3 regions of the Streptomyces sp. NPDC017225 genome follow, and region 3 is predicted to be linked to each of the others. Evidence: riboswitches for the same ligand, from Rfam matches in the RefSeq annotation. Region 3 holds a riboswitch; each other region holds the start of a gene.
The links. Region 3 has a riboswitch for thiamine pyrophosphate ahead of thiC (phosphomethylpyrimidine synthase ThiC). Riboswitches for the same ligand answer to the same signal wherever they lie in the genome.
Positions count from the first base shown of each region.

Region 1 (4,500 bases), on a different contig from region 3:
GCCATGGCGCTCACGGCACTCGCGGTCCTCGTATGGCGGATGACCGAGCCGCCGGAGGGCTACCTCAGGGACGTCACGGCAGGCCTCTTCGCGGCGTTCTACGTGCCCTTCCTGGCCACGTTCGTCGCGATGATGCTCATGGCGGACGACGGCGCATGGCGTGTCCTCGTCTTCCTGATACTGACGGTCGTCAGCGACACCGGCGCCTACGCCGTCGGCTGGCGCTTCGGCAGGACCAAGCTCGCCCCGCGCATCAGCCCCGGCAAGACCCGGGAGGGCCTGCTCGGCGCGGTCGCGTTCGCGATGGTGGCGGGCGCGCTGTGCATGCAGTTCCTGATCGACGGCGGCACCTGGTGGCAGGGCCTGCTGCTCGGCCTCGTCGTCGCCGTCAGCGCCACGCTGGGCGACCTCGGCGAGTCCATGATCAAGCGGGACCTCGGCATCAAGGACATGGGCACGCTGCTCCCGGGCCACGGCGGCATCATGGACCGCCTGGACTCGCTGCTGCCCACGGCGCCGGTGGTGTGGCTGCTGCTGGTGATCTTCGTCGGATCGGGTTGACAGCGTTCAGGTAGTCTGGAAGGGCCCGCACGGTCGCGGGCCCTTTCGTGTTTCCCCGCCCACGCGGGGGTTGTCCGGTGAGGTCTCCTGGCTTCGGCATGGCTCTGCCGTCGTCCCCGCGTGAGCGGGGATTCGCCACAGGCCCGTCGTCATGAGGAGTTGTCCAACCGTGGCCCGTCCCGCCCCAGGTGAGCTCACCTTCGTCGCGCCCCGCGCAGCGAAGCGGCCGCCTCGGCACCTCGCCGACCTCACGCCCGCGGAGCGCAAGGAGGCCGTCGCCGCGATCGGCGAGAAGCCGTTCCGCGCCAAGCAGCTCTCGCAGCACTACTTCGCGCGGTACGCGCACGACCCCCAGCAGTGGACCGACATCCCGGCCGGCGCGCGCCAGGGCCTCCAGGAGGCGCTGCTGCCCGAGCTGATGACGGTCGTGCGGCATCTGTCGACCGACCAGGGCACCACGCGCAAGACGCTGTGGAAGCTGTTCGACGGGACGCTCGTCGAGTCCGTCCTCATGCGTTACCCGGACCGGGTGACCATGTGCATCAGCTCCCAGGCCGGCTGCGGCATGAACTGCCCGTTCTGCGCCACCGGACAGGCCGGCCTGGACCGGAACCTGTCGACGGCCGAGATCGTGCACCAGATCGTGGACGGCATGCGGGCGCTCAGGGACGGCGAGGTCCCGGGGGGACCGGCCCGGCTCAGCAACATCGTGTTCATGGGCATGGGCGAGCCCCTCGCCAACTACAACCGGGTCGTCGGTTCCATCCGCCGCCTCACCGACCCCGAGCCCGACGGGCTGGGCCTCTCCCAGCGCGGCATCACCGTCTCCACCGTCGGTCTCGTCCCGGCCATCCACCGCTTCACCGGCGAGGGATTCAAGTGCCGCCTCGCCATCTCGCTGCACGCGCCCGACGACGAGCTGCGCGACACCCTCGTCCCCGTCAACACGCGCTGGAAGGTGCGTGAGGTGCTGGACGCCGGGTTCGAGTACGCGGCCACGTCCGGACGCCGGCTGTCGATCGAGTACGCGCTGATCCGGGACATCAACGACCAGGCGTGGCGTGGCGACCGGCTCGGGCGGCTGCTCAAGGGCAGGCCCGTGCACGTCAACCTCATCCCGCTCAACCCCACGCCGGGCTCGAAGTGGACCGCGTCGCGGCCCGAGGACGAGAAGGCGTTCGTGGAGGCGATCGCGGCGCATGGTGTGCCGGTGACGATCCGGGACACCCGTGGGCAGGAGATCGACGGGGCGTGTGGTCAGCTCGCCGCGAGCGAGCGGTAACCTGACCGACGTCAGCACCTCGTCGTACGACAGCTGCGTACGTCATACAGAACCACATCTTCATATTCCGACAGGGGAGCGCCACAGCGCTGAGAGTGCGGCACCGGGCCGCAGACCCTCCGAACCTGGCCCAGGTCATTCTGGGTAGGGAGATCGGTCACCACTCGAGCTGTTGCGCCCTGCCCGGGACCCTCGCCAGGGGTCCCGGGCGGGGCCGCGTCTTCTCCTGGTCTCCCAGGAGGAATTCAGTGAGCATCACCAAGAAGGCCACCGTCCTGGCCGTCGGCCTCGGCATGGTCGCCGGCCTGTCCGCGTGCGGATCGTCGTCCGGCGGCGACAGCCGGGGCGCCGGCGACTCCGAGACCGTGACCCTGGTCAGCCACAACTCGTGGGCCGTGTCGAAGGACGTCATCGCCGCCTTCGAGCAGAGCTCCGGCTACAAGGTCCAGGTCCTGGAGGACGGCGACGCCGGGCAGGCCGTCAACAAGGCGGTCCTCACCAAGGACAACCCGCAGGGCGACGTCTTCTTCGGCGTCGACAACACACTGCTCTCCCGCGCCCTCGACAACGGGCTGTTCCAGCCGTACGAGGCGAAGGGCTCCGACCTGGTCCTCCCCGAGTACCGGGCCGACCAGGACGAGCACCGGGTCACCCCCGTCACCACCGGCGACGTCTGCGTCAACTACGACAAGGCGTACTTCAGCGAGCACGGGCTGACCCCGCCGGACTCCTTCGACGACCTGGTCGAGCCCGAGTACGAGGACCTGCTCGTCACCGAGAACGCGGGCAGTTCCTCGCCCGGCCTCGGCTTCCTGCTCGGCACCGCCGCCGAGTACGGCGACGAGGGCTGGCAGGACTACTGGAAGAAGCTGAAGGCGAACGGCGTCAAGGTCGTCGACAGCTGGGAGCAGGCCTACAACGAGGAGTTCTCCGGCTCGTCCGGCGGCAAGAAGGCCAAGGGCGACCGCCCGCTCGTCGTCTCCTACGCCTCGTCCCCGCCCGCCGAGGTCATCTACGCCGATCCGCAGCCGGCCACGGCGCCGACGGGTGTCGCCACCGGCACCTGCTTCCGCCAGGTCGAGTACGCGGGTCTGCTGAGCAACGCCGGGAACCCCGAGGGCGGCAAGGCACTCCTCGACTTCCTGCTCGGCAAGGAGTTCCAGGACGACATGCCGCTGAACATGTTCGTCTACCCGGTGCGGGAGGGCGCGGAGATCCCCGAGGCGTTCCGGAAGTTCGGGCCGCAGGCCGAGGACCCGCGGACCATGGACCCGGCGAAGATCGCCGACAACCGCGACCAGTGGGTCAAGTCGTGGACCTCACTCGTACTCAAGTAGCCGGGCGCCGGCGACGCACGGGGAACGCGGCGCGGCTGGCCCTGATGGCCGTGCCCGTCGCGTTCTTCGCGGTGTTCTTCGCCTACCCCGTCGCCGCGATCGTCGCGCGCGGACTGGAGATCGACGGCACCTGGCGGTTCGGGCGGATCGGGGAGGTGCTCGCGCAGTCCGACGTGCGGCACGTGCTGTGGTTCACCACCTGGCAGGCGCTGGCCTCCACCGCGCTCACCCTGCTGATCGCCCTGCCGGGTGCCTACGTCCTCGCCCGCTTCGACTTCCCCGGCAAGCAGGTGCTGCGGGCGGTGGTGACCGTGCCGTTCGTGCTGCCGACGGTCGTCGTCGGTACGGCCTTCCTGGCGCTGGTGGGGCGTGGCGGACTGCTCGACGAGCTGTGGGGCGTACGGCTGGACACCACCGTGTGGGCGATCCTGCTCGCGCACGTCTTCTTCAACTACGCCGTCGTCGTACGCACCGTCGGCGGCCTCTGGTCGCAACTCGACCCGCGGCAGGAGGAGGCCGCGCGGATGCTCGGCGCCTCGCGGCTGAGAGCCTGGCGGCAGGTGACACTGCCCGCGCTCGCACCGGCCGTGGCCGCCGCCGCGCTGATGGTGTTCCTGTTCACCTTCACCTCCTTCGGCGTGGTCCAGATCCTCGGCGGACCGGCCTTCTCCACCCTGGAGGTGGAGATCTACCGGCAGACCTCCCAGATCTTCGATCTGTCCACGGCCGCCGTGCTGACGCTGATCCAGTTCGCCGCGGTGGCCGCCGTCCTCGCCGTGCACGCCTGGACGGTTCGGCGGCGGGAGACGGCCCTGAGGCTGGTGGACGCGGCCGCGACCGCGCGCCGGCCGCGCGGGACGGGGCAGTGGGCCCTGCTGGCCGGGGTCCTGGTCACCATCGCCGTGCTACTGGTGCTGCCGCTCGCCGTGCTGGTCGAGCGGTCGCTGGGCGCACCCGGCTTCGGCTACTACCGGGCGCTGACCCGCGAGGACGGCGGCACCTTCCTCGTCCCGCCCATCGAGGCGATCGGCAACTCCCTCCAGTACGCTGCCGCCGCCACCGCCATCGCCGTGGTGATCGGCGCGCTGGCCGCCACCGCGCTCACCCGCCGCGACGCGGGCCGCTTCGTACGCGGCTTCGACGCGCTGCTGATGCTGCCGCTCGGGGTGTCCGCGGTGACCGTCGGCTTCGGGTTCCTGATCGCGCTGGACGAACCCCCGCTGGACCTCCGGTCGTCCTGGTTCCTGGTGCCGCTCGCGCAGGCGCTGGTCGGCGTCCCCTTCGTCGTACGGACCATGCTGCCGGTGCTGCGGGCGGTGG
Region 1 is NZ_JBIRNE010000014.1:129,951-134,450, reverse strand. Features, by position in the region: gene ACH4NX_RS27435 (phosphatidate cytidylyltransferase) at 1-561, shown strand, start outside; gene rlmN (23S rRNA (adenine(2503)-C(2))-methyltransferase RlmN) at 731-1,843, shown strand; TPP riboswitch at 1,906-2,012, shown strand; gene ACH4NX_RS27425 (thiamine ABC transporter substrate binding subunit) at 2,092-3,180, shown strand; gene ACH4NX_RS27420 (iron ABC transporter permease) at 3,225-4,500, shown strand, end outside.
Region 1: linked by a shared signal. The riboswitch ahead of ACH4NX_RS27425 (thiamine ABC transporter substrate binding subunit) and the one ahead of thiC (phosphomethylpyrimidine synthase ThiC) in region 3 are both predicted to bind thiamine pyrophosphate.

Region 2 (4,500 bases), on a different contig from region 3:
CCCGTCGTCGACCAGTGTCTCCGCCGCGTCCAGCAGCTCGATCGGGTCCGGCAGCAGGGTGCGCTCGTCGGCGATGACCTCCAGCTTGACCAGGTCGGTGCCGAGGGCCTCGCGCGCGAGACGGGCGGTGAGGACGGCCTCCCCGGCGGTGAAGCAGCCGGCCGTGTTCGGCAGCACCCGGATGCCCAGCTTCTCCAGCACCGACAGCACGGACCCGTGCACCGAGGCGTCCACCCGCCGCATCGCGACGGTCGTCAGCTCCGTCCCGGAGGCCACCAGCGCCCGCTCCAGCACGTCGAGGCTGGGCGCCCCGCCGGTACCCATGATCAGGCGGGACCCGTACGCCGTACCGCCGAGGACAAAGGGATCGTCGGCCATGGTCAGCCTCCTTGGACGGCGGTGAGGACTTCGACGCGGTCGCCGTCGGCCAGCGCGGTGGCGGACCACCGCGCGCGCGGGACGACGGTTTCGTTCAGGGCGGCGGCCACGCCGGACGGTGCCGCGGTGAGCGTGTCCACCAGGGCGTCCAGGGCGGTGCCGGGAGCCACCTCGCGCGGCTCGCCGTTGACGGAGATGTTCATGCGGGCTGCTCCGAGAGTTCCTTGAGTGCGGGGGCGGCGCCGAAGCGCCGGGGGCTGAAGGGCAGCGCCTCGGCGGGAAGCTCCCCGGTGGTCAGGGCGTCCGCCATGACGTCGCCGGTGACCGGGGTGAGCAGGACGCCGTTGCGGAAGTGCCCGGTGGCCAGCAGCAGGCCGGCCAGCCCGGTCGGGCCGAGCAGCGGGGCGTTGTCCGGGGACCCCGGGCGCAGACCCGCCCGGGTCTCCTGCAGGGGCAGCTCGGTGATGCCGGGGACCAGCTCGTGGGCGTCGCGCAGCAGCTCGTAGACGCCGCCCGCGGTCACCGTCGTGTCCCAGCCCATCTCCTCGCTGGTGGCGCCGACGACCAGCTCGCCGCTCTCCCGGGGCACCAGGTAGAGGGGGTTGCCGCGCACCACGGCACGCACCGTCCGGTTCAGCAGCGGGCCGTGCGTCCGCGGCATCGCCAGCCGCAGCACCTGCCCCTTCACGGGCCGCACCGGCGGCAGCACGTCGTCCGGGACGCCCGTGAGCCGCCCGCTCAGGCTGCCCCCGGCCAGCACCACCTGCCCGGCCTCCAGCGCGGTGCCGTCGGCCGTGACGACACCCGTGGCCCGCTCGCCGCCGCGCCCGACGGTGAGCCGGTCGGCCCACACCCGGTGGAAGACGACGCCCACGCGTTCGCAGGCGGCCACGAGCGCGACGGCCAGGCGCCGGGGGTCGATCTGGTGATCGCCGTCCACCCGGAGCCCCCCGCGCACGCCCGGCGCGAGCATCGGCTCCAGACGTCGGCACTCGCGCCCCGTCAGCCACTCGGACTCCAGGCCCGAGCGCTGCTGGAGCGCGTGCAGTTCCCGCAGGTGGGCGCGGTCGTCGGCGTCCAGCGCGACGGCGAGGGTGCCGCACCGGCGATAGCCGAGGTCGTGGCCGGTGAGGTCGGCCAGCTCGGCCGCGAACTCCGGGTAGCGGCGGGCCGAGGCGAGGTTCAGCGCGAGCAGCGTCTGCTCGCCGTAGTGCAGTTCCGTGACGGCGGCCAGCATCCCGGCGGCCACCTGGGCGGCCCCACCGCCCGGCTCGGGGTCCACGAGCGCCGTGACGAGCCCGCGCTGCGCGGCCCGCCAGGCCGTGACCAGTCCGATGATCCCGCCCCCGACGACGAGGACGTCGGGTGTGGGTGACGGCGTGCGTGACGTCGTGTGTGACGGTGACGGCATGGGCGTCCAGCCCCTCCCTTCGCCGGCATGACCCGGATCAGGTTCGTACGGTCGGAGGCCGCCAGCCTCCCTCTCAGCCCGGTGCGTCCGGGCTCCCGCGAGTGTCTTACGCCGGCCAGCCTAGCCCGCGGCGCGTCGCACTCGTAAGGGGAGCCGCCCCGCGCCCGCGTACGACGCGTACGACCCGTACGGCCAAGCGGTGTGGAGCAGGTCACCGCGCACGGCCCCTGACTGACGACCGGCCGGTGTCTAAGGTGATCACGTGAGCGAGCAGACGCAGGAGCGGACCCGGCAACGGGAAGCGGACGCGGAACGCCGCGTGGTCGTCGTCGGCGCGGGCATGGCGGGCGTGCAGACCGCCGTCGCCCTGCGGGAGCAGGGCTTCACCGGCACCGTGACCCTGATCGGCGCGGAGCCGCACCAGCCGTACGACCGCCCTCCGCTGTCCAAGGCCGTCCTGCTCGGCACGGCCGAGGGCTCCGCCTTCGACGTCGACTTCGAGGCGCTCGGCATCACGCTGCGGCTCGGCTGCGAGGCCCTGGGCGTCCACCTGGCGGAGCACGTCCTCGACACCTCCGCGGGGCCCGTGCCGTACGACGCCCTCGTCCTCGCCACCGGCGCCGAACCGGTCCGCCTCCCCGGCACCGAGGGCGTGCCCGGCGTGCACCTGCTGCGCACCCTGGACGACGCCGAACGGCTGCGCCCCGTGCTGGCCCGGCAGCACGACGTCGTGGTCGTCGGCGCGGGCTGGATCGGCGCCGAGTTCGCCACCGCCGCGCGCGAGGCGGGCTGCGCCGTGACCGTCGTGGAGGCCGCCGACCGGCCCCTCGCCGGCGCGCTGCCCGACGAGGTCGCCGCGCCGATGACCGCCTGGTACGCCGACGCGGGCGCCGTCCTGCGCACGCACGCCCGCGTGGAGCGCGTGGAGTCCGGCGGCGGCCCCGGGGAGCCCGGTCACGTCGTCGTCCTGGACGACGGCTCACGGCTGCCCGCCGGCGCGGTCGTCGTCGGCATCGGCGCCCGGCCCGCCACCGCCTGGCTCGCCGGCTCCGGGATCGCTCTCGGCTCGCAGGGGGAGGTCCTGGCCGACGACCGCCTGCGCACCTCTGCGCCGGACGTCCACGCGGTCGGCGACTGCGCCTCCTTCCCCTCCGGCCGCTACGGCGAACGGCTGCTGGTGCACCACTGGGACAACGCCCTCCAGGGGCCGCGCACGGTCGCCGCCGACATCATCGGCGCCGTCGGCGGCGAGGCCGTGGCGGCCTACGACCCGGTGCCGTACTTCTGGTCCGAGCAGTTCGGCCGCTTCGTCCAGTACGCCGGTCATCACACGGCCGCCGACACCACCCTGTGGCGCGGGGACCCCTCGGGACCCGCCTGGACGGTCTGCTGGCTGCGCGAGGGCCGCCTGGTCGCCCTGCTGGCGGTGGGCCGCCCCCGGGACCTGGCCCAGGGAAGACGCCTGATCCAGGCGGGTGCGACGATGGACCCGCGGCGGCTGGCCGACCCGGCGAGGCCGCTGAAGGCGGCGACCGCGTAGTCCTTCCGGCGGGTGCCCGGCCCAGGTCGGACGGGTCCGGCTTCCGACTGTCGGTGCCAGATGGCAGGCTTGGGCCGTGACCGAGATTGACGCAAAGACCGATGCTCTCGTGCCTGCCTGGCTCACCGTCCCCGACATCGCCGAGATGCTCGGTGTCGAGGTGACCCGCGTACGCCAGCTGATCAAGGAAGGCCAGCTCATCGCCGTACGCCGCGGTGAGAACCGCGCGCTGCACGTCCCCGCGGCCTTCATCGATGAGGACAAGGTCGTCAAAGGCCTGGTCGGGACCCTGACGCTGCTGCGGGACGACGGCTGGACGACCGAGGAGATGCTGGAGTGGCTCTTCACGCCCGACGAGACCCTGCCCGGCACCCCCGCGCAGGCGCTGAGCGAGAATCGCGGCACGGAGGTGAAGCGCCGCGCCCAGGCGCTCGCCGTCTGACCTGACACACCACCGTGCGTGCGGGCCGCGGCACAGGGCCCCCGCCCCGGAGGCCCTGCCGGTCCGCCGCCCGCACGCCACCCACCGCACGCCACGACCGCGCTCCACCGCCGCCGGGCGGGGGGACAGCCGGGCCGCGGTGCGGCCGGCCACGGCTCCCAGCGCACGACCGGGACCATGGCAGGCCGCCGCCCGCGGCGCGCTCCGTATCCTCGGGGCCGTGGCGGCGCCCGAGGCGCCACCGCAGCACGCGAGCCAAGGCCGTGCGGCCCCGCGCGGGCCCACGCCACCGAACCCAGGGGGACACCAGCATGCCCGGCACCGACGCCACCGCCACCGCCCGAGCCCGGCTCGCCGACGCCCGGCTCTACCTGTGCACGGACGCCCGCCGCGACCAGGGCGACCTGCCCGAGTTCCTGGACGCGGTGCTGGCCGGCGGCGTCGACATCGTGCAGCTGCGCGACAAGGGCATGGAGGCGGGGGAGGAGCTGGAGCACCTCGAGGTCTTCGCCGACGCCTGCGCCCGCCACGGCAGTCTCCTCGCGGTGAACGACCGGGCGGACGTCGCCCACGCCGCCCGCGCCGACGTGCTGCACCTCGGGCAGGGCGATCTGCCGGTGCCCGCCGCCCGGGCGATCCTCGGCGACGACGTCCTCGTGGGCCGCTCCACGCACGCCGAGTCCGAGGCCGCCTCCGCCGCCGTCCAGGACGGCGTGGACTACTTCTGCA
Region 2 is NZ_JBIRNE010000003.1:210,333-214,832, reverse strand. Features, by position in the region: gene ACH4NX_RS08190 (thiazole synthase) at 1-378, opposite strand, end outside; gene thiS (sulfur carrier protein ThiS) at 381-581, opposite strand; gene thiO (glycine oxidase ThiO) at 578-1,789, opposite strand; TPP riboswitch at 1,787-1,898, opposite strand; gene ACH4NX_RS08175 (NAD(P)/FAD-dependent oxidoreductase) at 2,052-3,329, shown strand; gene ACH4NX_RS08170 (Rv2175c family DNA-binding protein) at 3,406-3,771, shown strand; gene thiE (thiamine phosphate synthase) at 4,083-4,500, shown strand, end outside.
Region 2: linked by a shared signal. The riboswitch ahead of thiO (glycine oxidase ThiO) and the one ahead of thiC (phosphomethylpyrimidine synthase ThiC) in region 3 are both predicted to bind thiamine pyrophosphate.

Region 3 (4,500 bases):
CATCCTGGCGGAGGAGCAGAGCGCGGGCTGAACCGTTACGGCAGCTCCACAGCGTTGGCGTAACGCTTCGCCAGGGCAGCCGTCGAGGAGTCAGCGCTTACGACGGCGGCCCCGTCCGCGCACGGGAGCCGCACCCGTACCCGGCGTCGCCCCGGAGGCCTGTGCCGCCGGCCGGTCGGCCGGTCGACTGCCCGGCCGATCGGCCGACACGACGAGGGCCGCGAGGGCCGTGGTGACCGGAACGGACGCCACCAGGCCGATCGAGCCGACCAGCGTGCGAACGATCTCCTCCGCGACCAACTCGCTGTTGGCGACCGTCCCCACACCGCTCTGCGCGATCGAGAACAGCAGCAGCAGCGGCAGCGCGGCACCCGCGTAGGCGAGGACGAGCGTGTTGACGACCGAGGCGATGTGGTCTCGTCCGATACGGATGCCCGCGCGGTACAGCGCGCGTCGGCCCATCATCGGGTTGGCCTCGTGCAGTTCCCAGACCGCCGAGGTCTGGGTGACCGTCACGTCGTCGAGGACACCGAGCGAGCCGATGATGACACCGGCGAGCAGCAGGCCGCTCATGTCGATCGTCGGATACAGGCCGTGGATGAGACCGGTGTTGTCGTCCGTGTTCCCGGTCAGCGCGGCCCAGCCGATGAACAACGACCCGAGAACACCGATCAGCAACAACGAGATCAGGGTGCCGAGTACCGCCACGGAAGTGCGTGCGGACAGGCCGTGGCACAGATACAGCGCGATCAGCATGATGGCGCTGGACCCGACCACCGCCACGGCCAGCGGGTTCGATCCCTGCAGAATCGCGGGCAGGATGAAGAAGTTCAGCAGCAGGAAGCTCATGGCCAGCGAGACCAGGGCCATGAGGCCCCGCAGCCGTCCGACGACCACGACGGCGAGTGCGAAGATGCCGGCGAGCAGGGCCATCGGGAGCCGACGGTTGATGTCGGTCACCGAGTACTGCAGGTCCTCCGGCGCGGAGGGCTCGTAGGCGACCACGACCTTCTGTCCCTGCCGCAACTGCCGTGACTGGTCCGGCTGCACGATCTCGGTGAACGTGCGGCCCTTGTCGTCGCCGCTGTCGACGCGGATCGTCGCCCGCTTGCAGTCGCCGTTCGCCTGTTGCACCGCGGAGGAGCCCTCGGCGGTGGAGGTGTCGCCGGTGGGGGGGACGCCCGAGGCGTTGACGGACTGGCAGCTCAGCTCGACCACCTTGGTGACGGTGCCCTTCTCCGTCTGCCGGTCGAATCCCACCCCGGTGCGTTCGTGCGGCGGGGCACCGCCCGGCCACAGCACCGCGAGCCCGATCAGCACCGCCGCGGCGAACGGGATGAGGACCGCGGCGATGACCTTCCTCAGGTGCCGGGAGACGGGCGCCGCCGGTCCGTGCCCGTGGGCGTGCGCATGCCCGTGCCCGCCCCCGCCCCCGCCCCCGTGTCCCCCGGAACCGCCGTCTCCGGCACCGTGCCCACCACCCGCACCGTGCCCACCGCCGTCTCCGGCACCGTGCCTGTCGCTCACGTCAGGTCTGCCACCACCCGTGCCGTGAGAGCCGACGGGGGCGTGCCCGGCTTCATGGCGACTGTGGTCCTCGGCGCTCGGTCCGGGGCGGGGCTCGTGCGGCGGAAACGGGGGATGCTGCGGTGTGGTCACCGGCCGATCATCGCAAGAACGTGGGGGGCCCTCTGTTCACCGCGCCCGAATTGACGCTAGCGTGGAGTCACCTTTGTACACGCGGGAGCTCGGAGCACCGGGCTGAGAGGGCGCTGACCTCCGTCCCAGCGATGTTTCACGGGGAACGTCACCGAATCCGAGTGACGTTCCCCACGAAGCGTCGACAGACGGAAGCCGCTGCGTCGACCGCCGAACCTGTTACCGGGTAATGCCGGCGTAGGGAGTAGGTCTCATGACCATCAAGGACGCACGCACGCCTGCCTCCACGCAGAACTCCGCCCAGGAGGAGCCCACGGAGGTCGGGAAGTCCATCGGCTGGCACAAGGCGTACCTCGGGGGCTCGCGCCCCGACCTGCGCGTGCCGGTTCGTCAGGTGCACCTCACCAACGGGCAGTCGGTCACGCTGTACGACACTTCGGGCCCGTACACCGATCCGCTCGTCGACACCGATGTCCGCAGGGGGCTGTCTCCGCTGCGGGAGAACTGGATCATCGCCCGCGGCGACACCGAGGAGTACGCGGGCCGTCCCGTTCGTCCCGAGGACGACGGAATCAAGCACACCTCGCCGCGCGGTGGTCTGCGCAACCTGGACGCCGTCTTCCCCGGACGGCCGCGTCAGCCGCGCCGGGGGAGGGACGGCAGCGCGGTCACACAGCTCGCGTACGCGCGCAGGGGCGAGATCACGCCCGAGATGGAGTACGTGGCCGTGCGGGAGAGCGTCTCGCCGGAAGTGGTCCGTGAGGAGATCGCAGCCGGCCGGGCCGTACTCCCCGCCAACGTCAACCACCCGGAGATCGAGCCGATGATCATCGGCAAGAGGTTCCTGGTGAAGGTCAACGCCAACATCGGCAACTCGGCGGTGACGTCCTCCATCGAGGAGGAGGTCGACAAGATGACCTGGGCGACCCGATGGGGCGCCGACACGGTCATGGACCTCTCCACCGGCCGCAACATCCACACCACGCGCGAGTGGGTGCTGCGCAACTCCCCCGTCCCCATCGGGACAGTGCCGCTCTACCAGGCCCTGGAGAAGGTCGACGGCCGGGCCGAGGAGCTGACCTGGGAGATCTACAAGGACACGGTCATCGAGCAGGCCGAGCAAGGCGTGGACTACATGACGGTCCACGCCGGAGTGCGCCTGGCGTACGTGCCGCTCACCGCGAACCGCAAGACCGGCATCGTCTCGCGCGGCGGCTCGATCATGGCGGCATGGTGCCTGGCGCACCACAGGGAGTCGTTCCTCTACGAAAACTTCGAGGAACTCTGCGAGATCCTCGCCGCCTACGACGTCACGTACTCACTCGGCGACGGCCTGCGGCCGGGCTCGATCGCGGACGCCAACGACGAGGCGCAGTTCGCGGAGTTGCGCACGCTCGGGGAACTCAACCGAATCGCCAAGCGTTTGAACGTACAGACCATGATCGAAGGCCCGGGCCACGTCCCGATGCACAAGATCAAGGAGAACATCGACCTTCAGCAGGAGATCTGCGATGAAGCTCCGTTCTATACGCTCGGCCCCCTGACGACGGACGTCGCTCCGGCGTACGACCACATCACCTCCGGCATCGGTGCCGCGATGATCGCCTGGTGGGGCACGGCCATGCTCTGCTACGTCACGCCCAAGGAACACCTGGGCCTGCCCAACCGTGACGACGTCAAGACCGGCGTCATCACCTACAAGATCGCCGCCCATGCCGCCGACCTCGCCAAGGGGCACCCAGGCGCGCAGGAATGGGACGACGCGCTGTCGGACGCCCGCTTCGAGTTCCGGTGGGAGGACCAGTTCAACCTGGCTCTCGACCCGGACACGGCGCGGGAGTTCCACGACGAGACGCTGCCGGCCGAGCCCGCCAAGACGGCCCACTTCTGCTCCATGTGCGGGCCGAAATTCTGCTCGATGAAGATCTCCCAGGACATCCGACGCGAGCACGGAGGCAGCAAGGCCGAGATCGAGGAGGGCATGGCCCAGAAGTCGAAGGAGTTCGCGGCGAGCGGGAACAGGGTGTACTTGCCGCTGGCCGACTGAGCGTCCCCCGCTGCGATCTCACACTGAGCCGCCCCGTACGCGTGCGGCGAGGGCGCTCAGTGTGAGCCGGGGGCCGATGCCTGTCCGGGAGGCCTGGCCATCCCGAACGGGTTGTCGATCACGTAGCGCCCGTATCCGTACGGCACCGGCGAGCCACGTCCGGCCCGAGGGCGGTTGTCCGGTCGAAGTCGCTCTCGCGGCCGTCCTCTGGTCGCTGTACCACCTCGCCGCTGCGTGAACTGAAAGAGGAGCCCCGGGGGCTCACGGAGCTGCGAGTCCTTCAAGAGCGGGGCCCGGGGGAGGTCGAACGGCGGCGCGACTTCCCCGTGCGGACGCGGTACGGCCTGACGGAAGCGGGCCGGTCTCAGCGTCCGCTGCTGGTCGAGCTGTCCGCGACGGGTGAGGAGCTGCTGCGTCCGACCCACGCCACAGCCGATGACGAGCAGTCCCCGGGGAGCCGACGCACCGGTGAGGCGCCCGAGCCGGACGCGCCTGATGAGGGACGTGAAGCAGATGCGGACAGGTAACGCTGAGGCAGCCGAGACCGGATGAGGCCGGATGAGGCAGATGGGTGGGTGGACAGGAGCGGCCGCCGGGGCCTGCCCCTCCCCACCGAGGGGTTCGGCTGGGCAGACTGGGCGCATGACAGCCACCTCCCTGAGCAAGGGCGCCAACCTCGCCGTCGACTCCCCCGCGGTGCGTGTCGAACTCGTCTGGTCCGCCGGTCCGGGGGTGCCGGAGGTCGATGCCTCAGCGCTGCTGCTCACCTCGGCCGGACGGGTGCGGGACGACGG
Region 3 is NZ_JBIRNE010000015.1:118,035-122,534, reverse strand. Features, by position in the region: gene ACH4NX_RS28405 (SsgA family sporulation/cell division regulator) at 1-31, shown strand, start outside; gene ACH4NX_RS28400 (YibE/F family protein) at 91-1,659, opposite strand; TPP riboswitch at 1,731-1,920, shown strand; gene thiC (phosphomethylpyrimidine synthase ThiC) at 1,913-3,706, shown strand; gene ACH4NX_RS28390 (VWA domain-containing protein) at 4,349-4,500, shown strand, end outside.